Regions from separate parts of the Candidatus Methylospira mobilis genome, predicted to be linked through region 2. Evidence: riboswitches for the same ligand, from Rfam matches in the RefSeq annotation. Region 2 holds a riboswitch; the other holds the start of a gene.
The links. A riboswitch is a leader RNA that binds a small molecule or an ion and turns the genes downstream of it on or off. The one in region 2 is predicted to bind cobalamin.
Positions count from the first base shown of each region.

Region 1 (14,897 bases), 2.1 Mb from region 2:
CCGCCAGCGTAGCCGCCTGCAGATTCCCGGTATGTCCCACCATGTCGCCATTGGCGTAATTCACGCGCAGAAAACGATGGCGTCCGCTCTGTAGTTGCACGATCAGTTCATCGGTTATTTCGGCGGATTTCATCCACGGGCGTTGCTGGAACGGCACAAGATCGGACGGAATTTCAATATAGGTTTCCAGCTTCTCATCGAATTTACCGCTACGGTTGCCGTTCCAGAAATAGGTCACATGACCGAATTTTTGGGTTTCAGAAATTGCCAGTTGCGCGACGCCCGTATGCGCCAGAAACTCGCTCATGGTGTTGCGTATGGCTGGCGGATCTACCAGGAAATGTTTGGGAATATGCAGATCTCCGTCATATTGCAGCATGCCGGCATAGACAATATCAGGTACGTGCACGCGGTCGAACGCAGAAAATTCGCTTTCTTCAAAAGCCCGCGAAATTTCCATGGCGCGGTCGCCGCGAAAATTAAAGAACACTACGCTGTCGTGATCTTCGATTCTGCCCACAGGCTCGCCGGCATCGGCAATGACAAAAGGCGGTAAATCCTGATCGCCGACGCCGGGATGTTGCGCGCGCAGACCGTTGACCGCGGCTACCGCGTTATCGAAGTATGGGGCATTGCCCAATACATGGGTTTGCCAGCCGCGTTCCACCATGGCCCAATCGGCTTCGTAGCGATCCATGGTTATCGACATGCGCCCGCCGCCGCTGGCTATGCGGATATCGAAATTCTCGCCGCGCATTTCGTCAAGAAATGTTTCGAACGGTTGCAGATAGTCCAGCGCGGAGGTTTCCGGCACATCGCGTCCGTCCAGCAGTACATGCACGCGTACGCGCCCAACGTCTTGCTGACGCGCCTGTACGATCATGGCCTTGAGATGATCGATATGAGCGTGTACGTTTCCATCCGAAAACAGCCCGAGAAAGTGCAGTGTCGAATCGTGTTCGCGCACATTGCGGATCACGCGAAGCCAGGCATCGCCGCGAAAAATGCCGCCGCTCTGTATCGCCTCATTGACCAGCGCAGCTCCCTGATGGTAGATACGGCCTGCACCCATTGCGTTATGCCCGACTTCGGAGTTGCCCATGTCGTCATCGCTGGGCATACCGACCGCGAGTCCGTGCGCTTTAAGTAGCGTATGAGGGGAATGCGTGAGCAGAAAATCCAGCGTCGGCGTCCAGGCCTTGCGCACCGCGTTGCCCTCCAGCGCGGAACCGGAACCGATACCGATTCCATCCATCACTATCGTCAACAGAGGCCCGTTGATCCCGGGGAAAACAGGGTGTTTATTCAACACAAGACTGTTCAAGCAAGACTCCGGCTTAAAAACTATGGCGCTATGCTACGCGACACGATCACAACGCGCAATGATGTTATCCGATGATTTCAGCATTAAATTTCCGCAATCCTCTTCGGCGCTATGACCTGCAAACCGGCTGATTTATAACAATTAATATTGAAAATAGCATAATTCATAACCAAAAACCATATTGATATAGCCAATCGCTCTTGTCACCAAGCGGAACTGTTCGTGATTATAACCTTGAAAAGCACAGATTTATGATGCCGCCAGCCTGTTTTTGCTCGCGCCCCGTATGGATCAGGCATCCCTCGCCATGGAGTACCAGGACGTTGAAACAGATTGCACAACGTATCAGCCAGCCCAAATCGGTCAATTCTGCTGCGGAACAGGCTATGCACGTCAAAAAGCTGGCCGATAGCCATTCCAGAAAACTGGATAATCTGGCCAAAGGCATGCCGATTCTGGATGGGACCGAGGTACTCGATCTCATTATCGAGTATGTGGAGACTAAAGATGAAGACGCGTTTTGCACCGTACATTTGATTAACGAAGAAGCAACCCACCTGATTTGCAAAGCCTCCAGCGCCGCTTTATCAACGCTGAAGGCGTCGCTGTCCAACCTGGAAATAGAAGATTTTCCGAATTCTCTGGCTATAGCGGCACAACAAGGCATACGCGCCGTTGTCGAAGATCTCCGTTGTCACGCCGACTGGCAACACCACCATGCACGCACGGCGCTGGCCGGCTTGATTGCCGTATGGATAGAGCCGATTCGCGCCTCAACCGGGAAAGTTATCGGCACTTTTTCAATCTTTCGCAGTAGTAGCGCGGGCCCTCCCTCCGACAATGACCTTGATCGACTGCAAAATGCATCGAACCTTGCCAGAATAGCTCTCGAACGCAAAAGCCTGCAGGAAGAATTGTTGCTCGCGGCCTCCGTTTACCAAAACAGCAGCGAGGCCATCATGATCACCGATCAAAAAGACTATGTCGTTGCAGTAAATCCCGCTTTCACACGCATCACCGGCTATCCCGAATATGAGGTCATCGGTAAACCGCAACGGCATTTCAAACAAAACCGGGCCGGCGGCGCATCGTATAAGAAAATCATGCAGATACTGAGAGCAGACGGACACTGGCAAGGCGAAATATGGAGCAGGCACAAAAATGGCGCGGAACTCGCCGTCTGGCTTACGCTTAACAGCATTCCGGATGAAATCGGGGATGTATACCGGCATATTTGCCTGTTCTCCGATATCACTGAAAAAAAACGTTCGGAAGAATTGATCTGGAAACAGGCCAACTACGACGCACTGACGCTGCTGCCGAATCGCCGCCTGTTTTTTGATCGTCTGCAATTGGAAATCAGCAAATCGAAACGCACGGGAAAGACGCTGGTATTGATGATGATCGACCTCGACGGTTTCAAGGCCGTCAACGACCAGCTGGGGCATGCCGCCGGCGACCACCTGCTCAAGGAAACAGCGAAGCGCCTCCGCGGGTGTGTACGCGAAGGAGATACGGTAGCACGTTTGGGCGGTGATGAATTCATCCTGTGCATCCCGCAAATCGGCGATATCGCCTGCATAGAGCGTATAGCGCGCAGCATCAATCAAATACTGGCCAGATCAATCGGATTGGCGGACAAGTTTCTACGCGTATCAGGCAGCATCGGCATCGCAGAATACCCAAAAGACGCAGACAACATGGACGACCTGCTAAAACACGCGGATCAAGCCATGTATGCCTCGAAGAAGCTTGGGCGCAATCGCTACAGTCGTTTTACGTCTTCAATCCACGAGGAGAGCGAGCAGCAGCAGCAGTTGATTAACTGCCTGCGTTACGCGCTTGATGCGCGGCAGTTCAAAGTGCATTTCCAGCCGATTGTCGATTTGGCCACTGACCGCATCATCAAGGCGGAAGCGTTATTGCGCTGGACCCACCCGCTGATGGGCAAGATCAATCCCGCAGTTTTTATTCCGATAGCGGAAGAAATCGGCTTGATCGGTGAAATTGGCGATTGGGTCTTTCAGCAAGCTGTTCAGTACGCCAAACGCTGGGGCCAATGTTCATCCACCCGGATACAAATCAGCATCAATATTTCGCCAATACAACTGCTGGACGGTGGTTCTCACAACACCTGGACAGAGTTTCTGCAAAAAGATACTTCGAGCGCGGCCAATCTGGCCATCGAAATAACCGAAGGGCTGTTGCTCAATGAGCATCGAGAGGTCACGGAAAAACTGATGCGTTTCCGCGAACTGGGCATACAGATCGCTCTGGATGATTTCGGCACGGGCTACTCTTCCCTGTCCTATCTGATGAAATTCAAGGCGGACTATATTAAAATCGACCGCTCGTTTATAGAGGGTTTGCCGACCGACCCATCCTGCATCGCGCTATGCGAAGCAATCATCGCCATGTCGCATCGTCTGGGGCTGAAAGTGATTGCCGAGGGCGTCGAAACCAAAGCGCAACGCGACCAGCTTCGGGATATCGGCTGCGATTATGCACAGGGATATTTGTTTTCCAAACCGGTGCCTGCCGAGGAAATGGAACAGTTGCTTCTTGCCCAATCAGTATTGGCTAGCGCAAACCAGACTGCCAAAGGCACATGAGCAGCAGAATACGCCCCTCCCAACATCAGGCATATAACACTTTCAGCGCTGCTGAAAGCTTATCCGGACATTGCTGAGACCGTAAGACGTCATTTCCGCTTTCAGGCCTTACGCGTTGTAGTAAAAATAGTTACCGAATTAGGTTCTGTTGACGTATCACCGCAACCAAATGAGAGCTGAGACGAAGTGAAGGAAGGCCATGTAGTTGCGAGCCGTTTTTTCAAAACGCGAAAATATTCTCCGGTAATGTTTGATTTTGTTGAAGAAGCATTCAATCAGATGGCGTTCCTTGTAAATAAGCCAATCGCATTCGCGCACCTTGTTTCGATTGCAGCGCGGAGGAATCACGGCTTTCATATCCCTCGCTACGATGGCCTGGTCCAGCGCATCGCTGTCATGGCCTTTGTCGCCGACAAACGCACGGACACCCGCCGGCGTCAGCGCCGGCAAGGTTTCAGCCTGCCCTCCGGTCAGTACGAATTCGAGGGGATTCCCCAAGGCATCCGTGATGGCGTGAATCCTGGTGCTGAACCCGCCCTTCGATTGTCCCCCAAGGCTTCGTCCCCGGCGTTGCCGCCCGCCGCGCCACCGGTGCAGGGATGAGTCCGGTTGATGGTGGAGTCGATAAACACGCTTTGCACATCAGGATGATGGATGCATCCGGCGAACAGCGACCGCCAGACCCCATGCCTGCTCCAGCGGGAAAAACGCTTGAACACGGCGTTCCAGTTGCCATGCGCTTCCGGCAGCAAACGCCATTGAGAACCAGATCGAAGAATTTGCAGAACAGCGCCAGAAAGGCCCGGCACCGTTCCCCGGACGTCGACCGGACATGCCGATGCTTCACCAGTATGGGATAGATAACGCTCCAGTCTTCGGCGCTAATGTCGAGTCGGTTAGCCACTTTACGAAGTGGTTCCACCTTCGCTGGTGGCGCGTGTTCATGTCAAAAGAACCCAGAACATTTTGACGTGAGAATAAAATTCCATTAAAGTTTGTAGCTTAATACTCCTTGGTGCCCGGACCGATCAAAAACCGGTTCGGGTTAAACGGGAAGCAGGTGCGCCGAAAAGTCCCCGACAGGTAAAGCCTGCGCTGCCCACGCAACGGTAAGCGAGTCTTAACGCATGCTCTATAAACGTCACTGTGTGCTTGCATACACATGACGAAGACGAGATGCGCTGATGGTAGCAATCCATCGCTCGCCAGTCCTGATACCGGCCAAAGGAGCTGCTTAGAACCCGCGATGGGCGGGTGCAAGCTGGACAAACCACCGGTGGCGCACCGGGTTGGCGTTCCTGGTTGTATCTCTCCCGTCTGTTTTTCTATTGTCTTATCAATAAAACCAAGGGAGATACCCATGACTACTCTATCGCTCTCCACCCTCACCGAAACCCGTAATCTACGCCAGGTTCTGTCTGCTGTTTCCGCCATGGTGCTGGGTGGTTTACTGATACTCACCGTGGGCTTTGCGCCGCTGGACACAGTACATAATACCTCGCACGATACCCGGCATTCGGCCAACTTTCCCTGCCATTAACCCCTTCACAATCCGTGTTTATCCCTATATTGCGTACTGCAGCCATAGCCGGCTTGCTGGCGGCGTTGCTGTTGACGCTGCTGCAGGCGCTGTGGGTAACGCCGTTGATTCTGAATGCCGAAACCTATGAAAACAGGGCTAATGTATTTGGGATGAGCGCACAGCTCGCAACCGAAGCGCAGGCAGCAGATAATTTCTGGGGACGCACGGCCGGTACAGCCCTGGCCAACGCGGCGATGGGCTTGGGGTACGGCCTGATTTTAAGCGGTCTTTATTTGCTGCGCCGTCCGTCCGGGTCCGGACTGCTACAGGGTGTGGCATGGGGCTTGGCCGGCTATACGGTGTTTTTTGCCGCGCCAAGCCTGGGGTTGCTGCCCGAGCTGCCCGGCACGGCTACTGCCGAGTTAAGCGCGCGCCAGCATTGGTGGCTGGGTACTACATTGGCGACAGCGGCAGGTCTGGCCCTGCTGTTTCTGCAAGCGCGGCGTTTGCTACAGATGCTGGGACTGCTATTGCTGATGCTGCCCCACTGGCTCGGCGCGCCGCAACCGGCATTAGCCGTCAGTCTGGCGCCGGAAGTCCTGCAAACGCAGTTCCGCGTGGCGACCTTGATCTGCAATGCCTTATTTTGGCTGCTACTGGGAATATCTTCAGTCTACCTGTTTCAACGCAGTATGGAGGATAATGGGTGAGTCCGCCAGGAAAAGTCTGGTTCGTAGGCGCGGGGCCCGGAGATCCCGATCTGATCACGGTCAAGGGACGCAAGCTGATCGAACGGGCCGATGCGATTCTTTATGCCGGTTCGCTGGTATCGGAAGCCGCGCTACACTGGGCCAAGCCCGGCTGCGCCGTGGCCGATTCCAAGGACATGACGCTGGAGCAGATAAGCGGCTGGCTGATCGAGCAGGCAGGCATGCATGCGACCATAGTGCGTCTGCAAACCGGCGATCCCTGTCTTTACGGCGCGTTGATAGAAATGGTGCGTCCCCTTGATGCGATGGCTATCGAAGTCGGCGTGGTGCCCGGCGTCTCTTCGGCGATGGCTTCGGCGGCAGCGGCAGCGGAAAGCCTGACGCTGCCGGAAGTTACCCAGACCGTAATCCTGACGCGTGTCGAGGGCCGAACGCCGATGCCCGAGCATGAATCGCTACGCGAATTAGCCGCTCATCATTGCACCTTGTGTCTGTTTCTTTCCATCACATTGCTGAAAGAAATAAAACGCGCGTTGATGGATGCCGGATGGTCAGATGATGCGCCGGTGGTAGTAGTGCAAAAAGCCAGCTGGCCCGATCAGGAGAAAATCGTACGCGGCACTTTGCGCGATATACGTACGCGCTGCATGGACGAAGGCATTACCAGTCAGGCGATGATTATCGTCAGCCCGGCACTGGGCGCACGTCATTGGCCTGATATAAAACGCTCCAAGCTTTACGACCCTGGCTTCTCTCATCGTTTTCGCAAAGCGGAACATTCATCATGAACAAAACAGATACCCTGTTGCTGGTAGGTCACGGTTCCCGCAATACGGCAGGCAACCTCGAAATTGAACAGTTTGCCGGGCAATGGCGTGCGCGGCATCCGGACTGGCGCATTGTGGTCTGCTTCATCGAGTTCGCCGAGGTGTTGCTGGCAGCGGGGCTGGATTTGGCAGCGCGCGACAGTCAGCGCGTGATCGTGGTCCCACTGATTCTCAATGCCGCGGGCCATGTCAAAATGGAAATACCCGAAGCCATCGAACATGCTCGGTTGCGCCACCCCGATACCGAATTCGTTTGCGCGCGTCATCTCGGCGCGTGCGAAGAAATCCTCGCGGTTTTGAAGCGTAATCAACGGAGCGCCCTGGCGCAACTGGACTACCCCGATCCACACAACACCGGCGTCATCCTGATTGGGCGCGGCTCGTCCGACCGGGTAGCAAACGGCGAAGTGGCGAAGATCGCGCGCTGGCTGTACGAGGAAAGCGCTCATTCCCTGGTAGATATCGCCTTCACCGGCATCACCTATCCGCGCCTGGAGTCCGTTGTGCAACGTCAGGCAACGCTAGGTATGAGACAAATCGTCCTGCTGCCCTACTACCTGTTTACCGGCACGCTGATCGAACGCATCAAGCGTCAGAACGAGCGCTTGCGCATGCAATACCCCTCCATTCATTTTGCATCGGGCGATTACTTCGGCTTCGAACCGGAAATACAGGCCCTGCTGGAGCGTCGCATCGACGAAGCAAACGGTGTGGCCCAGGCCCGCGCGATGATGGAGTGCGACGGCTGCAAATACCGCGAGTTTGCCGCCGACCAGGGCAAAGGACATCAGCATTAACTGTGCTGCATGATTGCGCTATGTCTGTCATTCGGTCATGCGAGGGTATACGCACAATACAAGCCTGCTTCCAGGTAAATACCGCGATTTAACCAAGCAAAATACTCAGGCATTATTTCGATTCGTGATATTATTGATGAACGATGATATGGAATGCCTTGTTCAGCGTTTCCCGCAACGTTTTGCAAACCTGGCGGTCGGGAGAAATAGCCCGCCCGACCATACTACTTACAGAACAAAATATGAGCAACATTATCACCGAACAACTCACCGAAGCCGGACGCCGCATCGAACACGACTCTTTTGCGGTTGTCGACGCGGAAACAGGCGCCCATGACTACCCGGAGGAGGAATGGCAAGTCGTCCGACGCATGATCCACGCCACCGCGGATTTCGAGTTTAATGGTTTAACCCGTTTTCACCCTTCCGCCATTGAGGCCGGGATTGCAGCCATCCGTAATGGCGCGCCGCTGATCGCCGATGTGGAAATGATTTGCGTAGGTTTGTCGCAACCGCGCCTGGAGCATTTCGGCGTGAAAGCTCATCATTTCATCGCCGACCCGGACGTCATTAGCGAGGCCGGAAAGCAAAATAGCACGCGCGCAGTGCAGGCGATGCGCAAGGCGCAGACATTAGGGTTACTGGAAGGTGGAATCATCGCAGTAGGCAACGCCCCCACCGCATTACTGGAAATTGTGCGCATGATCGGACAGGAAAATCTTAAGCCGGCGCTGATAGTCGGCATGCCGGTAGGTTTTGTATCTGCTGCGGAATCCAAGGCCGCTACAGCTGAATTAACGGAAACGCCCTGGATCATCACTTCGGGACGCAAGGGCGGCTCGACTCTCGTGGTAGCCGTAATCCATGCGCTGCTGGCTCTGGCCGAGGCGCGCCGCTAAGTCTCATGAAAAAAAGGGTCAAAGGAACGCGCAAAGGTTATACCACCGGCGCCTGCTCCGCCGCTGCGGCGCGCGCGGCCACTTTGGGGCTGATAACAGGTGGTGTACCGGAAGAAATTGAATGCGAGTTGCCGAACGGTCAGTGCGTGCGCTTTGCGGTAATCGAGGGCGAATGCCGCAAAGGCGAATACGCCCACGCCGTCGTCATCAAGGATGCCGGCGACGACCCTGATGTAACCGACAAGGCGCCGCTGACCGCCGATGTCCGGCTGTTATCCGACTGCATCGGCAGCGTGGTGCTTAAAGGCGGCGCCGGGGTCGGTATCGTTACCCGACAAGGTCTCGGCCTGGAGGTCGGCGGTCCGGCCATCAACCCTGTGCCGCGCCGCAATATCGAGCACAACGTCCGCGCAGTAGGCGACTTTTTGCTGCAACGATCCGGACTGGAAGTCTCCATTTCCGTACCCGGCGGCGAGGAAATGGCTAAAAAAACATTGAACTACCGTCTCGGCATCATCGGCGGTATTTCCATACTGGGTACGACCGGCATCGTCCACCCCTACTCCACCGCAGCCTTTCGCGCCAGCGTGATTCAAGGCATAGAGGTTGCAGCGCGCCAGGGACAGGAAACAGTCGTGCTCACCACCGGCGGGCGCACCGAAAAGTTCACCATGCGCGAGTTGCCGGAACTGGCCCCCGCCTGTTTTGTGCAGATGGGCGATTTTCTGAAATATGCGCTGGATAGCGTCGTCGAATGCGGAATTCGCCATGTCGTCATCGGCGGCATGATCGGCAAACTCACCAAAATTGCGCAAGGAGAAACCATTACCCATGCCAACCGCAGTGAGGTCGATACCGGTTTGCTCGCCGAAATTGCTACCGGCATCGGCGCGCCTCCCGAAGTCTGCGAAGAAATCCGCAACTCGGAAATGGCGCGCTACGCCAGCGAGCGCATGGAAGCGCTCGGCATGATCAGCGAGTTTTACCAGGCTTTGGGACGGCGCGTGATTCGGACTTTACGCACGCGCTATCCTGATCAATTCAGCTTGCGCATACTGATGTGCGATTTCGAGGGCGATAAACTGGCCGAAGTTTCCGGAGCTGATAATCATGTCTGATCGCTGCCGCATCATCGGCGTACTCGACAATGGCGCTGCCGGGATCACTGCCGGTGCTTTGCGCCTGATTCACGAAGCGGAGCTGGTGATCGGCGCTACGCGCACCTTGAAGCTGCTCGCTGCAGCTATCGACGTCAATGCCGAACAGCGCGACTTGAGCGGGCAACTGACCCAGGTTCCGTCCTGGGTCGCGCAAGCCCTGGAACAGGGCCGCAGCGTAGTGGTGCTGGCCAGCGGAGATCCGTTGTGCCATGGCATAGCCGCTTATCTGGCCGGAAAACTGGATCGCTCCACACTGGAAATCATACCCAATGTTTCCACGCTGCAATGGGCTTTTGCGCGCCTGGGGTTGAGCTGGCAACACGCTGCGATTGCATCCGTGCACAGCCGCGATGCCGGAGAGTGGGTGTCCGGCGCAGGACCGGAACATGGACTTTACGCATTACTGCAGCAGCTACGCAACGCCACGCTGGTCGCTGCATTTACCAGCCCGGAAAACAGCCCCGACCGTATCGCGCGCATGCTGCTCGCCGAAGGCCTGGCGCCGGAGTTCGAAATACTGGTTGCGCAACACCTATTGCAAAAAGACGAATGCATATCGGATTGGTTGGCTGTCGAACAAGCCGCGCTGCAGCATTTTGCCGACCCCAATATCGTCATTCTGCACCGTAAACAACCGCAACCCGACGAAGCCTTATTCGGCTTGCCCGACGAACGCTTTCACCAGCGTACGCCGGAGCGCGGCTTGATTACCAAGCGCGAAGTCCGGGCGGTGTCGCTGGCGCGCCTGGAGCTGCGCGCGCACAGCATCGTCTGGGACATCGGCGCAGGTTCCGGAGCAGTCGGCCTGGAGGCGTCGCGTCTGTGTCCGCACGGGCATGTTTACGCCATCGAAAAAAACGAGGCCGACTACGCCATAGCGCTGAGTAACCGCGCAAGCCTGAAAGCGGCCAACTACACGCTGATCCATGGACGCGCTCCGCCGGACATTTCCGGTTGGCCCGATGCCGACGCCATTTTTATCGGCGGCTCCGGCGGCGAATTGCGCGAATTGATCCTGCTGTGCTTGCAACGCTTGCGCAGCGGTGGTCGGCTGGTGATTAACTTCGTCACCATAGAAAATCTGGCTAACGCCGTGGAAACGCTAAAAGAGTCGGGCGCTCCGTGGGACGTAACCCAACTGCAAGCGGCACGCAGTCGGCCTATACTCGATCTGCATCGCATGCAGGCGGAAAACCCGGTGTGGATCATCAGCGCGGGGAAGCCGGGCAATGAATAACAGACAAGGCCGTTTGTTCGGCGTTTCGCTCGGTCCCGGCGACCCCGGTTTGATTACCCGGCGCGCCTATGCATTGCTGCAACGCAGCGACGCGCACTGGACCTACCCGGTACGGCGAAAAAATGCCGAAAGCCATGCCTTGCAGATCGCATTGCAATCGGGGCTGGCATTGCCAGCGGAACACACGCCGCTGGTTTTTCCGATGACCCACGACAGCGAAATTCTGGCAGGTTACTGGCTGCAAGCCGCCGAAACCGTGCAGGTGCGCCTGAATAGCGGACAGGATGTGCTGTTTCTAGTGGAAGGCGACGCGTCCACCTACTCGACTTTCAGCCATTTGGCGCGCACGCTGTCCGCCCTGGACGATCAGGCGCGTATCGAAACCATTCCCGGCGTACCGTCCTTTAATGCCGCCGCCGCCAGTTTCGGCATGCCGCTGGCGGATACCGACGAAACCGTGGCGATTATCCCCGCCGGTTACGGCATCGCGATGATCGAACGCCTGCTGGATGATTTCGACACGCTGGTGTTATTGAAGGTCAAACCACTGCTGGACGATATCCTGGAGCTTTTGCAACGCCGCCAGCTGTTGCCTTATGCCGCATTCATCGAAAAGGCCGGCACCGAGTTCGAACGCATCGAAATCGATGTCACCGCTTTGCGCGGCGAAAAAGTTAATTATCTGTCGTTGTTGCTGGTGAAAAATCCGAGCAGGGAGCGAAGCGAAGTACAGCGCGGCTGCCGTAAAAAGTCTGAATGATGGGCAATGGAGAGACAACATGGGACATATTTTCGCCAATATTGAACTGAGTAATCCACGCAAGCCTGAATTGCGTCCATTGGCGGTCACGGCGCTGGCCGATACCGGCGCTTTGATGCTGTGCCTGCCTGAGGATATTGCACTGCAACTCGATTTGCAAACAGAATCGTTACGTGAAGTTACCGTAGCAGATGGCCGCTCAATGACCGTGCCTTACGTCGGGCCGGTGAAAGCGTCGTTCGAAAACAGAATGTGTTTTGTCGGGACGCTGCTGATGGGAGATGAAGTGTTGCTCGGCGCTGTACCTATGCAAGACATGGACCTGCAGCTGTCGCCTGGTCATCAAAGGGTAACGGTAAACCCAAACAGTCCCAATATCCCTCATGCCCGAGTAAAAAAGAACATTAATCAACACTCGGAGTAAGCATTAATGCATTCAGCCCCAAATGCCCCGGCGCCATTGATTGCGCTGGTAGCAATCACCAAACACGGCGTCGCGCAAGCAGCGAAACTGGCCGAACTGCACCCCGACGCGGAAATCGCGGTACCGGAAAAATTCGCGACCAGCTTGACGTCATTGACGAATACGATACACGCGCTGCCCGGCGCATTGAGCGGTCACATCGGCGACTTGTTTTCGCGTTACGATCAACTCGTATTTTTCGTATCGCTGGGCGCGGTGGTACGCCTGATCGCCCCGCATCTGAAATCCAAGGAGGAAGACCCCGGCGTGCTGGTGGTGGACGACAACGCGCGCTATGTAATTCCGGTACTGTCAGGCCATGTCGGCGGCGCCAACGCCTATGCCGAATATTTGGCGGCGCTGCTGGAAGCGGAAGCGGTATTGACCACGGCGTCGGATGTAGGCAAAACCATTCCGGTCGATATACTCGGGCGCGAATTGGGCTGGCGGGTGGAAGCGCCAAAAATCAACATTACGCGGGTATCCGCGCATGTTGTTAACGAAGAAGCCGTCGCCTTCGTCCAGGAGGCCGGAGCTATAAACTGGTGGACGCGCCCTACCCCGTTGCCCGCCAATATTCATTTATTCAAAAGTTTCGAGGAAGTCGATCTCGAGCGGCATCGCGCTGTGCTGTGGGTAACCCGGCGTGAAATAGCGCCTGAACTGTGGGCGCAACTGGAAGAACGCCTGGTGGTCTATCGACCACCCGAGGAACGATAAACATGCGCGTGATGTTAGGGCTAGGCTGCGATCGCAACGCTTCGCTGGATACCTTGCTGCAGGCAATCGAACAGGCGCTGAGCAGCGCCGGCTTAACGCCGCACGATGTAGCCGGAGTGGCCAGTATCGACAGGAAAAACGATGAAACCGCGCTGCTGCAGGCAGCGCGGCAACATGACTGGCCGTTGCATTTTTTTCCGGCGGAAACCTTGGCGCAAGTGCCGGTGCCAAACCCATCGGAAACAGTGCGCAAATACATGGGTACGCCGGCGGTGGCTGAAGCAGCGGCTTTGCTGGCATCCGGCGGCGAGTTGATATTGGAAAAATACAAATACCAGGGTACGGACGGAAAAAACGCCACAGTATCGATAGCGAGAATGAATGATGGCAAATAGCGGCAAAATTTTATTAGTGGGCTTCGGTCCCGGTTCAGTCGAACACATGACCCAGCGCGCGCGCGCTGCGATAGCCGAAGCGGACGTGGTAATCGGCTATTCGACCTATATAAAACTGGTTCAGGATCTGCTCGAAGGCAAGGAAGTAATCCGCAAAGGGATGACCGAGGAAATCGACCGCTGCAGCGAAGCCTACGAACAAGCGCTGCAGGGCAAAACCGTGGCGCTGATTTCCTCCGGCGATATCGGCGTCTATGGCATGGCCGGGCCAACCTATGAAGTATTACTGAAATCAGGCTGGACGCCGGACAGTCATATCAGCGTGGAAGTCATTCCCGGTGCAACCGCGCTGAATGCCTGCGCTGCGCTGGTTGGAGCGCCTCTGACCCATGACTTTTGCTCTATTTCGCTGTCAGACCTGCTTACGCCGTGGCCGGTTATAGCCAAGCGGCTGGAAGCGGCGGCGCGCGGTGATTTCGTGGTCGCACTGTACAACCCGAAAAGCGGCCGCCGCACGCAGCAAATTGTCGAAGCGCAAGCCATATTGCTGCGCTATCGGAGCCCGGAAACACCTGTAGCCATCGTCAAATCCGGATACCGGCGCCGACAGGCGATTTACAAAACCACCCTGGACAACATGGCAGAGTGCGATATCGGCATGCTGTGTACGGTGCTGATCGGCAATAGCAGTACTTTTATACGCGAAGGGCTGATGATCACCCCGCGCGGCTATGCCAACAAATACGACCAGCTAAACGGCGCAACCAGAGGCGGCGAACAGGCAGGCCGCTCGCTGAGCATGGGGTTGATCGGTTGGCATGCCTGCGTGCGCAAACATATCAGGGAACAGCCGCAGCTTTCGCTACGCGACATTGCACAATATTTCGATACTTCCCTGGCTGAAATACTTGCCGCCATTGCTACCAGAACGCCTGAAGAAGAGACAGGACCTTATCAGGCGAAAGCCTTGCCTGCGGACAATATCGAAAAAGTTCTGGAATCTGCGAAAACCTGGGGCCATTTGCGCGCAATAGTCCGTAGCCAGGGCGGCGCAACCGCGGAATTGTTGCTGCAGGCGGTTAATCTGGTCCGGCGCGGAGATTGGCTCAATCTGGTCAATGAGCATTTTCATTTACACGTCGATATAAGCGGTATCCAGCGCGCATGGTTTTTTAGCCGCGCCGATCTACAGCATGGCGTCTATTTTTGCGACAAGCACGGCAACGCAGTATTTTCGTTGTTGCTGGTCAAGCAGGGACTAACTTACGATGCCGGATCATTGGCAGCTTTTAAAAACACAACCGAGCAATTCGGACTAATCTACCTTCACGTTGCAGAACCTGTTGAAATCGAGGAAAAATCCGATGAATGACGATACCCGGACCGCCATACCAGAAAAACCGAAAATGGCCGACTATAAACGGCTCCTGCTGGTTTGCACCGGCCCGCGCTGTACGCTGAACGGGGAAGG
Region 1 covers NZ_CP044205.1:2,701,419-2,716,315, forward strand. The annotation lists gene gpmI (2,3-bisphosphoglycerate-independent phosphoglycerate mutase) at 1-1,312, opposite strand, end outside; gene F6R98_RS12180 (putative bifunctional diguanylate cyclase/phosphodiesterase) at 1,648-3,936, shown strand; gene F6R98_RS12185 (IS5 family transposase) at 4,093-4,533, opposite strand; partial or broken gene F6R98_RS22800 (transposase) at 4,614-4,745, opposite strand; cobalamin riboswitch at 4,933-5,176, shown strand; gene F6R98_RS12195 (CbtB domain-containing protein) at 5,297-5,476, shown strand; gene F6R98_RS12200 (CbtA family protein) at 5,491-6,168, shown strand; gene cobM (precorrin-4 C(11)-methyltransferase) at 6,165-6,956, shown strand; gene F6R98_RS12210 (sirohydrochlorin chelatase) at 6,953-7,792, shown strand; gene F6R98_RS12215 (precorrin-8X methylmutase) at 8,035-8,691, shown strand; gene F6R98_RS12220 (cobalt-precorrin-5B (C(1))-methyltransferase) at 8,697-9,809, shown strand; gene cbiE (precorrin-6y C5,15-methyltransferase (decarboxylating) subunit CbiE) at 9,802-11,088, shown strand; gene cobI (precorrin-2 C(20)-methyltransferase) at 11,081-11,848, shown strand; gene F6R98_RS12235 (clan AA aspartic protease) at 11,868-12,272, shown strand; gene F6R98_RS12240 (cobalamin biosynthesis central domain-containing protein) at 12,279-13,031, shown strand; gene F6R98_RS12245 (cobalamin biosynthesis protein) at 13,034-13,426, shown strand; gene cobJ (precorrin-3B C(17)-methyltransferase) at 13,413-14,798, shown strand; gene F6R98_RS12255 ((2Fe-2S) ferredoxin domain-containing protein) at 14,791-14,897, shown strand, end outside.
Region 1: it holds a riboswitch for cobalamin, as region 2 does, so the genes downstream of both, F6R98_RS12195 (CbtB domain-containing protein) here and F6R98_RS00240 (TonB-dependent receptor plug domain-containing protein) in region 2, are expected to answer to the same signal.

Region 2 (14,897 bases):
GGTAAACGGTCAAAACCAAGGGATATAGCGTGCCAGTCGGCAGCGTCATCGCATAAGTCGATTGGCCCTTCAGCTCGGTTTGTGCGGCAATGTGTCCCTGTGCATCTTTTGCTTCCACACGACCCTGATCAATAGGGCCGTCATCGTTGAGTACATGGCCGCCAAGCCGGGTTTGTGTGCCGCTTACGCTTGCCGTGCCAACGGATACGCCATCATTGCAACCACTGATCAATGCAATAAAGGTAATGATCGCCAAGCGCCCGAAAAGATAATCAAATTTTTTGTTCGTCATACTGTTTCCGATTAAAACCGTTATCACTTCCCCCTCAGAGCCAACCGAGACGGTTGCAAGCACCATAAACAAGATACGCTCCAATACCGCAAACAAAGACTCCAAAGATGAGGCGGAGGTACGGGCCTGCCATTTGGTTGGCGAAGTAGGCGCCAACCCATGCGCCAAGGAACATGGTTACGGCCAGAATGAGGGCGGCTCGTACATCTACATTCCCGTGTCGGTAATATTCGAATGCTGCGGCAAGACCGATGGGGGGAAGCATCACGGCAATGGTGGTTCCCGTAGCCATGTGGTGTGAGAAACCGGCCCAATAAATCAGCGCCGGTACAATGACGATTCCCCCGCCAATACCAAAAAAGCCCGCTGCCAAGCCGCCTAGTATGCCAATCGCTACAATTATGAGCCATGAGGGCATCTTTAATTCTCCCTTCAAGTTAAGATAGCTGGTACAAAAACGAATTGATTCGGTTATTTCACAGGTATCTGACAGGCGCAGCTTAACTGGACTTTACGTTCTGCTGTTTTCTAAACCCAAAATCCAGGGAAGCTCTGAACAAGTCGATTCCGCTCATGGTTCGATCAGGCTCTCTTTGGCGCAGTCGAAGGGCTCGCTACCAACTGAATCAAGAGTTACCGTTCGCCCCGAACTTGTCGAAGGACTTAACCAAGGTTTCGTTGCAAGTACGCAGGATTCCGGGCGGCTTTACGCTGATCCTTTTGTGAGTATAGAGCAATTACAATATTATTATATAAATGGCTTGATATGTTATCTGTGAACCTTGTCTAATATCCTGCCTATTTTGGTGTTCCGAGAGTACTGAAAATAGGATGCCTGCTCGATAAAAATATACAGAGGAGAATGACATGAGCAAGATACTTGAAGAAGTTTTAAATGCCAATGCCTGTTACGTTGCCGACTTTGGCGATAAGGCGTCCCTGGCGTTGCCGCCTGCCCGACATTTTGCGATTTTGACCTGCATGGATGCGCGGCTGGACCCCGCGAAATACGCGGGTTTGGTCGAAGGCGATGCGCATGTAATTCGTAATGCCGGCGGTCGCGCCAGTGATGACGCGATACGTTCGCTGGTGATTTCATACAAGCTGCTGGGTACGCGCGAGTGGTTTGTGATTCATCATACCGATTGCGGCATGGAGCTTTTTACCAATGAGATCATGAGCGATCTTTTGTCCAGCAGCCTTAAAACCGCGTCTATAGATGAAAGCGGCTGGCACGATTGCGGTGAAGGGTCTGGCTGTAGCGACGGGAAATACATCAACTGGCTCACAATCAGAAAGCAGGAAGAAAGTGTGCTGGAAGACGTCAAGCGTATCCGCAACCACTCATTGGTGCCCAGGGAAATCCCCATTTACGGTTACATCTATGATGTAAAAACAGGCTGCCTGGTCGAGGTGCCGGCGGCCACTGCGGCGGGCGCAGTAGCCTAAGACCAACAGTCACCGCCACACCCCATCTCTTCGCCGATTCCAGAAAGCGTCGGCGGGGTGGTGGGCATTACTTTACGATCTTGCTGGAAACACCCCGATATACGGTATCCTATTTTGATCTAGTGCTTAACTTGTTGTAAAGTATCCAACTTGATTCAGGTGCCTGTTGCAGCTCAATGCAGCAGGTTAAACGGGAAGCCGGTGCGATTTCGATCCAGTCCGGCGCTGCCCCCGCAACGGTAAGTGAGTTAAGCGGCATCAATAGGCCACTGTGTCGATACTCGACATGGGAAGGCGATGCCTCCAGCCCCAAAGCTGCTCACGAGCCCGGATACCGGCCTGATTCCGGCGATTTGTCGAGGTATTTCCCGGCTATCGCCATAAAACCGACTGTAGCGGAGGGCTCACGGGTTGACCGTGAGCTGTTTTGTTTAAGCTCCTCACTACACCAACCTGTCCACTCTTCGATCTATAGTCTCTCGTAACGCTGTGAGCGGGGCGTGCTCGCAGCATGACCAGTGAGCCTATCCATGAAAGTGCGACTGCTATCTTTTTCCATCGTCCTGACGGCGATGCCTCTCCCTACTTTTGCTGAAAGCGATTCCAGCGATGCCCTGGATCCGGTGGTGATTACCGCCACCCGTTCCGAAACCAGGGAATCCAGCATAGCCAATACCATTACCGTCATCACCGCTGAAGAAATCAAAGCCCGGCGACTGAATGCCGTTGTCGACGTGTTGCGCGTGGTACCGGGGCTTGATGTGATGAGCTATGGCGGCACGGGTACTCAAACCTCGGTGTTTACGCGTGGCGCAAACGCTAGTCAGACGCTGGTGCTGATAGACAATATCCAAATGAACGACCCCGGCAGTGCGGATGGCGCATTCGATTTTGCCAATCTTCAGGTGGACAACATCGAGCGCATAGAAATTTTACGCGGGGCCGCCAGTGCGATGTGGGGCGCGGATGCAATGGGCGGCGTCATCAACATCATTACCAAGCACGGTTCCGGTAAGACACAGTTTAACGGTTTAGCTCAAGGCGGAAATTACGATACCTGGAAAGTAGGCGGCGGCGTATCGGGTGAAAGCCAAGGGTTGAATTACACGCTGAATGCCAGCCATTTTCAGAATATGGGCGTTTCCGCTGCCGCGCAATCCATGGGCAACAACGAACGTGAAGCCTATCAGAATACGACCGTGTCCGCGCGCACCGGCTATCAGGTCACCGATGATTTGGATCTGGACTGGACGCTACGCTACAATCAGGCGCAAGTAGGATTGGATAATTGCGGCGGCTCCGGCTATACCGGCTTCAGCGGGAATTTTGTATCCTGCGATAATCCCTATTATTTCTCCAATACCAATGAAGTCTACACGCGCGGTCAGGGGCGGCTGTTTCTGTTCGATAAGAAATGGGAACAGCGTCTTGGTATCAACTATAGCCTGACCGACAGGCAATATTATTACACCACGCCTACACTGTCCCCCGATTGGACGTCTCCTTCTTCGTATCAGGGCACGGCTATCAAGGCCGAATGGTTGCATATCGTCCATGTGCTGGAGAATGACACGGTGACTGCGGGTTTCGATGGTAAATTCAATACGCTGGTTAGTCAGAGCGGCGGTTCCTCCAACGCCAACGGCTCGATGAGCAACGGCGGCTATTATCTGCAAAATCAGCTCGACTGGCTGGAACGTCTGCATACCACGGTGGGCGGGCGTCTGGATGATAATAGCCAGTTCGGACGTCACATGACCTGGCGTTTTAATCAGGTGATCGAGGTTCCCGAACTGGATAATCGCATCAAGGCCAATGTGGGAAGCGCTTTCAAAGCGCCGTCTCTATGCGAACTGAGCCTAAGCTGTTACGGCAACCCTAACTTAATGCCGGAAACCAGTCTCAACATGGATGCCGGGCTGGAACAGTATGCGCTGGATAAAAAACTGAAATTGGGCGCTTTGTATTTTAACAACCAGTTCAATAATCTGATCCAATGGAATCCCAACGCCAATGGGGGGCGAGGTCAGGTTGCCAACGTCAGCTCGGCGATTGCCAGAGGTCTGGAAAGCTTTGTGGAGTACAAGCCGTTCGACGACCTGTCATTGCGCGTCAACTATACCCTCGATCAGACTTACGGACTGACTGATCCCTATACCGGCGTGCGCACCAACTCGCCGTTATTACTGCGCCCCAAAAACAAGGGCAGCTTCGATCTCGATTATCGATTCATACCGGAGGCTTCCTTTCATGTAAATACACTGGTTGTGGGAAGCAGAAGCTCTTTTGACACCGTCGGCAATGTCGTGCAAGTACCCGGTTATGTGCTGGTCAATGTCTCCAGCAACTATGACGTGAACGAAAATATAGCCCTGTTCGTGCGCATGGATAACCTGTTGAACAAGCGTTACCAGCAGGTTTGGGGGTATGGCACGCTGGGGTTTACCGGCATAGGCGGGGTGTCTGTGAAGTTTTAAGTTTTTCTCGTTTGCTGTCTTGGGCAATACCATTTTTCTATCGCTACGCTTAACTTACACTGGAGATTCATCATGAATATAACACTAGCTTCATCCATTCGGCCCGGCGCAGTTGCGTTGATGGCATTGATGGCCGCCACCCGTTTTCACCATGTTGGTTCGGCATTTTCATTGCCGGATGCTTCGCTGGCGGTGTTTTTTCTGGCCGGTTTGTGGCTGGGAGGACGCTATTTGTTCATCGCTTTACTGCTGGAAGCAGGTTTGATTGATTATCTGGCGATTACCCACAACGGTGTCAGCGATTTTTGTATTTCACAGGCTTATGTTTTTCTGATCCCTACTTATGCGGCGATGTGGATAGGCGGTCAATGGTGCGCCAAGTTTCCTGTGTTGTCGGCGGCGAGCGCAATGCAACAATTTGCAGCACTGGTAATGGCTGCATCCATCGCGTTCCTGATTTCAAACGGCAGTTTCTATTTGCTTTCGGGACGTTACACGGATTTATCCTGGGGGCGATATTTTGCACAGGCAGCCGAATATTACCCCTCTTACGTGGGTTATACCTTGTGTTACACGGTTGCAATATTTTCAATAGTTAAACTATTCATGGCATTGCCTGACATGCGGAACAAATATGCAGCAATTGACAAAAGGGGTTGATTTTTATCATGAGAACGGCTGGGTGGTTTATACAGCCGAATATCACTTGAAACGCGGCTATTGTTGCCATTCAGGTTGTCGTCATTGTCCTTACGGTTATGATGATAGCGCACAGCAAAAACCAGATACGCCTAATGGAAAAACAAATGACAACGGCAATCTGTGACTCAACCGTTCTCAATCGTGAGACGGTTGAAAATCCGGGCGGCACAAGCACTGAATATACATTCTTCGAACCTACGGAAGAAAATATGAAGATGCTGTCGCAAGACCTTTTCTCGAAAAACTGGAACAGGATTGTTGTTGGCCCCTGTGTTGAAGGTGCCGTTTTCGAAGTACGTTTTACAGAAGAACCAAAACTTTCCTATCTTGACGGCTATTTGACCGTTGATCTGGGTTACTGGCATTTTCATCTTTGTATTGGGCCGCACAATAATTGCCCGGATGAAGAGCTGAGAAAAAATCGTCCCGTTGCCAAAATTGGGTTTTTCGAAATGCGTGGCGGCAAATGCGGCGGTGGACGCAGTTGGGGTTTACGATTATGGAACGGCTTTGGCGATCAACTGATAACAGTTTTTTTGCCTTCGCCGTTCCTGTCTGATGAACAGCGCGTATTGCCTGAGCCTGAATGGGAGCGGCTCGATCTTTATTATCGTTTGCGTGAAAAGTATCTTGGCGAACCTAAGCCGGATAACTTTATGCCTACTGACTAGTCAATCCTATCAACTTAAGTGTTGATATTGAATCATATTATTGTTTTATAAGTATATTTTTGATGTGGTTTAGGGGGTTGGGTCGAGGCTTGGATGCCCCTGGAATGAAGCCAATGAGATTTTTGGCGATTTCCGCGAAAGTGGCTAGCAATTCAATCGTCGAAGGTAGCGAGACAATCAGCCAACGCGGCAGACAACGCTTGAGGTGATCGAAGGCATAAGTGCGGTTGATTTTGTAGCCGGCATCCCGTTTATTTTGATCGGTGGCAGTTAAAACCGTTCTCGACGCGCATGCAGAATTTCGTATCCTGTTGAATAAGATGAGCAATATGCCATCGTGCCGGATACCAATACGGTCTTTGCAATACGTTCAGCAACAATAATCAATGCGCCCGCGGCAATGTAACGCAATATAACGGCGCCACGTTCCATCCGATACAACCGCGCATGGTCAGGGCGGGAATCACGGTAAATTTCTAATCCGGATTTCCAGTGCCATTTAAATTAAGCGGTCATACCGGCAAGGACATTGCTTCGCAAGTAATCCTGAAAGTCGGGGTTCCGGCATTCCCTCGGGGTAAATTCGGGCAGGCTCTGCCGAACAGCGATGATTCCTTGAATTAACGGCATGGCCGTCAAACCTTGGCGTGGCGCTTTTTAGCGGGTATCGACTTTTATTGGCGTCGTGCAGAAAATTCTTTACCAGAAGAGTGTTACTATATAACATAACAGTATGGTTGTGTTGAGCCAAGCCGGCGGTACGCTGCAAGTTCGTACGTAGTCGTTTACTTTGCGCCTGATACGTGTTGTAAATATATAACATTACATTGGAGGAACAAATGTTACGCCCCTCGTTTTTCGCAAGCCTTTGTCTGAGCCTATGCCTGCCTTTCGGCACCGAAACAGCGCTGGCCGACGTCAATGACGCCAATGAAATGGATACACTGGATATCGTTCAGGTCGAAGCGCCTGCGCTCAATGAGGTAGTTCTGGCTAACGGACAGCCGCAGACGACGCTATCCGGCGATAATCTCAAGAAAAAAATCGCGGACTCTCTGGGATCGACGCTGGAACAGGAAGCCGGGATGAACAACGCGTCCTTCGGTCCCGGCGTCGGCCAGCCCATCGTGCGCGGCCAGGGCGGGCCGCGCGTACAGGTCCTGCAGGACAGCCTGAGCATCCTGGATGCATCGCAATTCAGCGGCGATCACGCCAACGCGATAGAACCGGTGCTGGCGGAACGCATCGAAGTGCTGCGCGGCCCGGCGACGCTGTTGTACGGTGGAACCGCGATCGGCGGCGCGGTCAATATTATCGACAATCGCGTGCCAATGAAAATGCCGGATAAACCGATTACCGGCACGCTGGCGTCGCGTTACATTACGATGAGCAATGAAACTTCCAACGTATTGAAGCTGGACGCTGGCAAGGACAAGTTAGCCCTCCATCTGGACGGATTTTATCGCCGGAACGCCAATCAGACCATCCCCGGCTATGCCATCGACCAGAGCGCCTATCAGCAAACGACCGGCAATCTCCCGGATGTCAACACCTACGGCTATGTCGGGAATACATCGGGCAATGCGATAGGCGGAACCGCAGGCGTCTCTTACATTGATGACTGGGGCTATGCCGGGTTGTCCTATAACAACCGCAACGACTATTACGGTATTCCCCCGAGAGGAGGCGCGGGCGATCCGCAGGTGAATATCTTCCAGACCATGAGCCGTTATACCTGGAAAAACGAAATAAACACCCCTTTTGAACTGGCGAAGAAGCTGAGCTTACGCATCGCGTATAATGACTATACGCATGTCGAGCTGGATGCAAATCAACTCAACACCACGTTCACCAATCAGGGGTTCGACAGCCGTCTGGAGATGGAACACCAGCCGCTGGGGCCGTTCACCGGCACCTGGGGGCTGCAAACCCAGAACAACCGCTTTAACGTATTGAGCGCGCCCGGCACCCTTCCTGCCGGTGCTCCAGTCATCTCCCCTTATTCCAATATCCAGAACTACGCGCTGTTCGGCATCGAAAAATTCGATACCGGCCCGGTCAGCTATGAAGCGGGGCTGCGTGTCGAAGGCACGTCTATCAACGCACAGAACAATCCGATACGCACCTATATTCCTTTCAGCGCATCGGCTTCGGCGCTGTGGCAGGTCAATGACGAACACCACGTGCGCCTTGCCGCCAGCCGTTCGCAGCGCGCGCCGCAAATCCAGGAGCTATATTTCAACGGTTACCATGACGCGAGCGGCAGCGTCGAACTCGGAAGCAGCAATCTGAACATGGAAACCAGCTACAATCTGGACTTGGGCTACCAATTCAAATCGGATTGGGCGAAGGCGGACATCACCCTGTTCCAGGACTGGTTCAACAACTACATTTACCGTTATAACACCGGCGTTTATGCCAATACGAATGTCTACCCGTATAACCAGCCTTGCGACCCCAACGACCCGACCTGCGCGGCGGCGCCTGTTTACCAATACAATCAGCAGAATGCGACATTCATGGGTTTCGAAGCCAATCTGACCTTGCCCGTGGTCAAATCTCAATACGGCAATGTCGACCTGGATCTGTTCAGCGACTTTACCCGCGGGCGGTTTGTCGCCGGAGGCAACGTGCCGCGCATGCCGCCGCTTCGTTATGGCGCGCAGTTGGGGTATAGCAAGGACGAATATAACATGAACCTGCGCCTGACCCGCGCCAACGCGCAGAATCTGGCCGGAGAGTACGATACCGCGACACCGGGTTACCTTCTGCTCAATTTCAACGCGCAGTACAAGGTTGCAAATGTCGGAGGATTCGAGTTCATGGTGTTTGCGAAGGGCAACAACCTGCTGAACCAAACTATCCGAAACTCGGTTTCCTTCCTGCGCGTCTGGGCACCGCAGCCGGGGCTTGGCGGAGAGCTAGGCGTGCAGATAAGTTACTAAAACGCCTGATAACTATTCACCTGCCCGGTTTCCGTTCATCCTTCGACAAGGCTCAGAACGAACGGAAAACCGGGGCTGAACGACTGCCTTGACTGAACTGAGTTACCGACTTTTCATCTATTTTTCATAACGATATAACATTACAATAATGCTTCAGCAAAATACCAGCAACACATGCCAACCTAAACTGCCCGTTACAGTGCTGTCCGGTTTTCTCGGTGCAGGCAAGACGACCCTGCTCAATCATATACTCAGCAACCGTGAAAATCGCCGGGTAGCTGTGATCGTCAACGATATGAGTGAAGTCAACATCGACGCAGCCTTGGTAAGGAACGAGGTCGCGCTGAACCGCTCCGAGGAAAAGCTGGTCGAGATGAGTAACGGCTGCATTTGCTGCACCTTACGCGAAGATTTGCTGATAGAGGTTGGGCAGTTGGCCAAGGAAGGCCGTTTCGATTATCTGGTTATTGAATCCACCGGCATCGCCGAACCGTTGCCCATCGCCGAAACTTTCACCTTTCGCAATGATGACGGCGTTAGCCTGTCAGACATCGCGCGCCTGGATACGCTGGTCACCGTGGTGGATGCCGTGAACTTCATGCGTGATTACATGGATGCCATAAGCCTGAAAGAAGCAGGAGAATCTCTAGGAGAAGAGGATGAGCGTAATGTCGCCGACTTACTGGTGGATCAGATCGAGTTTGCCAATGTCATCCTAATTTCCAAAATTGATCTTATTGGAAGCGATGAAGTTTTCAACCTCAGAGCCATCCTGCGCAGTCTCAACGCCGAAGCTGAAATTGTACCTATGGTGATGGGGCAAGCACCGCTGAATAAAGTGCTGGATACCGGTCTGTTCGACTTCGCCAAGGCCGAGCAAGCACCGGGCTGGCTCAAGGAATTACGCGGCGAACATGTGCCGGAAACGGAAGAATACGACATTTCCAGTTTTGTATACAGCGCGCGGAGGCCGTTTCACCCGCAGCGTTTTTACGACTACCTGCATCACAGCGACTGGGAAAACGGCACGCTGCTACGCTCCAAGGGTTTCTTCTGGCTGGCGTCGCGTCACGAATACGCGGGAAGCTGGTCGCAGGCGGGCGGCATCATGCATCACGACATGGCTGGGCGCTGGTGGGCCTCAGTGCCTGAACAGCAATGGCCGCAGGAATATCTGGACGATATCCTGGTCAACTGGTCCGAGCCATTCGGCGACTGCCGCCAGGAACTGGTGTTCATCGGTCAAAACATCAATGTCCAACAAGCGCGCCGCGAACTTGATTCCTGTCTGCTGACTGATGACGAATTGGCCGCAGGCAGCAACATTTGGCAGGCCTATTCAGACCCGTTTCCGGCCTGGTATCAGGAGCAGCCTGCATCATGAGCCCCGACAACTGGCTCCTCGTCGTTTATGCGCTGGCAGCCGGGATATTCATGATCGTCGTTTTAGAAAACCCATTGTTACCCGGATAAGGAGGCGGTATGAACGCGCTCACTCACATAATCCAGCAGGACGCAGCAACGCCTGCTGCCGTGACTTCGAATGACCTTGGCGATCTTTCGCGCATTTTTAAAGATGATGTCAATTTATGCCTCATTCATCGGCAACTCGAAACGCAGATTCTGTCATTTGCAGCCGAGCTGCTGCGTTGCGCCGAAGAAATCGAAATCGTCGAAGCGATTGATTTCGAACGCTACAAATTCGATACGCTTTTGCCGGATTATAAGGATTTACCCGACCATACGGCGTGGTGGCATGATGTCCGCCCGGCTTACCTGGGCATATTGCGAGCTGTTCGGTATCGAGCGGGCAGGGCTGCGTCTCAGGATGCTGGACAAGGCCATGTGTCCGCGCTTCCATGTCGATCATGCGCCTTGACGGCTGGTCTGCACTTACGGCGGCGTCGGCACCGAATGGCTGCCTGAAAAGTATATAGACCGGACTCGGCTTGGAGCCCGCGCGAAGGGCTTGCCCGATGAAGAGCCGGGTCTCGTTCTGGATAACACGGCGATCGGCAGGAAGCCGCCCTATGCCGTTGGACTAATGAAAGGCAGCAAGTGGGAAGGAAATGAAGAGCGTGGCGCAGTCCATCGTTCGCCGAAACCCGCACAAGAAGAGCCGCGCCGCTTGTTGTTGACGCCGGACATGCTTTGAGTAGTGCAAACCGATAACGATCATCGGCCAGTCAGCCGGTTTTTTAAAAAATAAGGGTAACTATTCAGCGTGTCAGCGTGCCGATTTTCCATTCCTCCTGAACCTGTCGAAGGATGAATGGAAAATCCTATTATATTGATAGTTAACCCGTTCATGGTTCGTCAGACGTTCCAGCCGCATTCGCGGCGCTACGCCCATGAACGGATTAGCTTAACGGCACCGGGCAAAACTCAAAGGACGCTGAATAGTTAAAAAATAAGTTTATTAATCAACGAGGAGCTAAAAATGAAACGACTATCTCTGATACTTGCCTTTTTTGCCTGGGCGATGCTTATGTCCGTACCCTGCTTTGCACTGACGCACGACGAATTGATTGCTCAGCACGCTCAATTGGAAGCGGAGCACCAGTCCATGGAGCAGGAACATGCCATGCTGGAGGAGGAGCACCGTAAAATGGCCGGGGAACACAAACAGATCAGTAGCGGAAAACCCGACAAGAAACATCAGCAGATTGAAGCGCAACACCGGAAAATGGTCAATGCGCATGCAGTCATGGTCAAACGCCATGAGCAACTGGTCAAAAAACATGCTGCAATGGAGGTTGCGCACAAGGCCGGGAAATTGTCACAGGCCGAAATGGAGCGACAGCATCGACTAATGTTGAAGGAAGATGAAACACTCAAGGCCGAGCACGAAAAAATGCAGGCTGATCATGAAAGGATGAAAGCCGATCATGAACAAATGCTGAGAGATCATGGAAGAATAAATTAAGCGTTTCCATTGATGGTTCGCCAAGGCTCTTATGAGCGTAGCAGAAGGATTCGCCACTTGCGGAAACAACAGCTTGCCGTTCGTCCTGAGCCTGTCGAATGACTCATTGAGGGCTTCCCAATGCTACATTGCGACTTTTCAGTTCCCGTATCGAATTAAAAAACGCGTCGTTCCTGCGTGGAGAGATACCGTGCAAAAGTAAAAAGGGAGGACGAAAAGTCCTGTCCGACCTCCATCAGACGCCTGGGATGGATTCAGAGTAACTTGCCTGCCGACCGACCGGATGCCGTCATACCCTGACGGCATCCGGTAATTTTCTGTTAAACGCTTGCGTTCAGTCTACAGAACCTAATACTGGACAGTTCGAAGGTGCTCGGAGATACTTTAACAGTCAAAAATCGAGAACGACTTAAGCCGCCGGGCGGGACGGGGAGCCGTCGCGATTTGAAATCACCGAAAATAACAGGATGAGGATAGCAATATGGGTTTTTTGCAAGGCAAACGAGTTTTGATTGTAGGCGTGGCCAGCAACCGCTCCATCGCATACGGTATTGCGGCGGCGATGCATCGCGAGGGAGCCGAGCTTGCATTTACCTATCAGGGTGACAAGCTGAAAGAGCGCGTCGAAAAGCTCGCCGCCGAATGCTGCGGTACCGCGCAGCGCGTATTGCCTTGCGATGTCGCCAGCGATGAGCAGATCGAAACGGTTTTCACCGAATTGGGCAAAGAGTGGGATGGTCTGGACAGCATCGTGCATTCGGTCGCCTACGCGCCGCGCGAGGCGCTGGACGGCTCTTATGTCGATTCGGTGACGCGCGAAAATTTTGCGATTGCGCATGATATCAGCTCCTACAGTTTTACCGCTCTGGCCAAGGCCGGCCGCAACATGATGGCCGGGCGCAACGGATCGCTGCTGACGCTGAGCTACCTGGGCGCGGAACGCGTTATACCCAACTACAACGTGATGGGGGTCGCCAAGGCCAGTCTCGAGGCGAATGTGCGCTACATGGCCGTTTCTCTCGGGCCTGAAGGTACGCGTGTGAATGCGGTTTCGGCGGGGCCGATACGCACGCTGGCGGCGTCGGGCATCAACAACTTTCGCGATATGCTGAGCAAGGCCGAGCATGCCGCGCCGTTGCGCAAAAACGTCAGCATTGACGAAGTCGGCAATGCCGCGGCTTTCCTGTGTTCGGATCTGGCGTCCGGCATAACCGGCGAAATCGTGTACGTCGACGCCGGCTACAATATCGTCGGATTGGCGAGCGTATAACTGAATTTCGTGACAATGTCGCGGTTACTGCATAAAATCATTGTTTTGTTGTTTCGTTGACCCTGCTAGACCAGAAAAATCATAGGAGAAAAAAATGCCGACCCGTCGAGAATTAGCGAATGCCATACGTGCCCTGAGCATGGATGCCGTCCAGAAAGCAAACTCAGGCCATCCTGGGGCGCCGATGGGCATGGCGGATATTGCGGAAGTGTTGTGGAACGACTACCTGCGTCACAACCCAAGCAACCCCAAATGGCCGGATCGAGACCGCTTTATCCTGTCCAACGGACATGGCTCCATGCTGTTGTATTCCTTGCTCCATCTGACCGGATATCAGCTGCCGATCGAAGAAATCGCCAACTTCCGCCAGCTGCACTCGAAGACGCCGGGACACCCCGAGTACGGTTATGCGCCGGGCGTGGAAACCACCACCGGTCCGCTGGGACAAGGCATCACCAACGCCGTCGGTTTCGCACTGGCGGAGCGCACCCTGGCAGGGCAGTTCAACCGTCCCGGTCACGCCATCGTCGATCATCACACCTATGTATTTCTGGGTGACGGCTGTTTGATGGAGGGTATCTCCCATGAAGCTTGCTCGCTTGCCGGTTCGATGAAGCTGGGCAAGCTCATCGCCTTCTATGACGACAACAACATCTCCATTGATGGTGAAGTGCGCGGACACGGCAATACTCCCGGCTGGTTCATGGACGACACTCCCAAGCGCTTCGAAGCTTACGGTTGGCATGTGGTGCGTAATGTCGATGGCCACGATAGCGCGGCAGTAGCGAAAGCCATCGAAGAGGCGCGCGCCAGCGACAAGCCCAGCCTGATTTGCTGCAAAACCATTATCGGCTGGGGTTCGCCGAACAAACAGGGTAAGGAAGAATGTCACGGAGCGGCGCTGGGCGCGGATGAAGTCGCGCTGGTCCGCAAGACCATAGGCTGGAATTACCCGGCGTTTGAGATTCCGAAAGATATCTATGAAGGCTGGGACGCCAAGGAAATCGGCGCTAAAAACGAGGCCGAATGGAATGACCGCTTTGAAAACTATCGCAGCGAACACCCTGAGCTGGCCGCAGAATTCGAGCGCCGCATTTCAGGCGATCTTCCGGCTGATTGGGCGCAAAAGTCGGCTGAATACATCGCCGCGGTTAATGCCAAGGGCGAAACCATTGCCAGCCGCAAAGCTTCGCAGAACGCACTGAACGGTTTCGGCCCGCTGCTGCCGGAACTGCTGGGCGGCTCAGCCGATCTGGCCGGTTCCAATCTGACGATCTGGTCGGGCTGCAAGGACGTCAACGCGGAAGGCCATAACGGTAATTACGTTTACTACGGTGTGCGTGAATTCGGCATGTCCGCCATCATGAACGGCGCGGCGCTGCACGGCGGCTTCAAGCCTTACGGCGCTACTTTCCTGATGTTCTCCGAATATGCGCGTAATGCGCTGCGCATGGCGGCGCTGATGAAAGTACCGAGCATTTTCGTTTACACTCATGACTCCATCGGTCTGGGTGAAGACGGCCCTACCCACCAGCCGGTGGAACAAACCGCCACGCTGCGCTTGATTCCGAATATGCAGGTATGGCGTCCGGGCGACGCAGTCGAATCCGCGGTTGCCTGGCAGGCGGCGATCGAGCGCAAGGATGGTCCGTCCGTACTGATTTTCTCACGTCAAAACCTGGCGCATAATGCGCGTAGCGATGCGCAGATTGCGAACATCAGACGTGGCGGTTACATCCTGAAGGATAGCGACGGCGCGCCTGAAGTTATCCTGATCGCGACAGGTTCGGAAGTCGAGCTGGCGGTTAAGTCGGCGGAAGCGCTCACTGCAAAGGGGCGCAAAGTCCGTGTAGTTTCGATTCCTTCGACCAACGTGTTCGATGCGCAGGATCAGGCTTATCGCGACAGCGTATTGCCGCCCGGCGTCAGCAAGCGCGTAGTCATTGAAGCGGGCGTTACCGACGGCTGGTGGAAATACGCCGGCACCGCCGGTCGCATCGTCGGTCTGGACCGTTTCGGCGAGTCCGCGCCCGCGCCGCTGCTGTTCAAGGAATTCGGCTTTACCGTCGAAAACGTCGTTGCCCAAGTGGAAGCGCTGTAAGCGGGAAAAAAGTCGGGATAGCCGGGTTGCCCGCATGCGAGAGCCCGGCAGCCTGACCGAAACA
Region 2 covers NZ_CP044205.1:56,359-71,255, forward strand. The annotation lists gene F6R98_RS00225 (hypothetical protein) at 1-292, opposite strand, end outside; gene F6R98_RS00230 (sulfite exporter TauE/SafE family protein) at 327-710, opposite strand; gene F6R98_RS00235 (beta-class carbonic anhydrase) at 1,160-1,741, shown strand; cobalamin riboswitch at 1,882-2,098, shown strand; gene F6R98_RS00240 (TonB-dependent receptor plug domain-containing protein) at 2,272-4,218, shown strand; gene F6R98_RS00245 (hypothetical protein) at 4,291-4,878, shown strand; gene F6R98_RS00250 (DUF5522 domain-containing protein) at 4,853-5,044, shown strand; gene F6R98_RS00255 (DUF7676 family protein) at 5,025-5,591, shown strand; gene F6R98_RS00260 (TonB-dependent receptor) at 6,431-8,536, shown strand; gene zigA (zinc metallochaperone GTPase ZigA) at 8,685-9,920, shown strand; gene F6R98_RS22960 (DUF1826 domain-containing protein) at 10,019-10,462, shown strand; gene F6R98_RS22360 (DUF1826 domain-containing protein) at 10,470-10,691, shown strand; gene F6R98_RS00275 (hypothetical protein) at 10,977-11,462, shown strand; gene F6R98_RS00280 (enoyl-ACP reductase FabI) at 11,944-12,732, shown strand; gene tkt (transketolase) at 12,827-14,833, shown strand.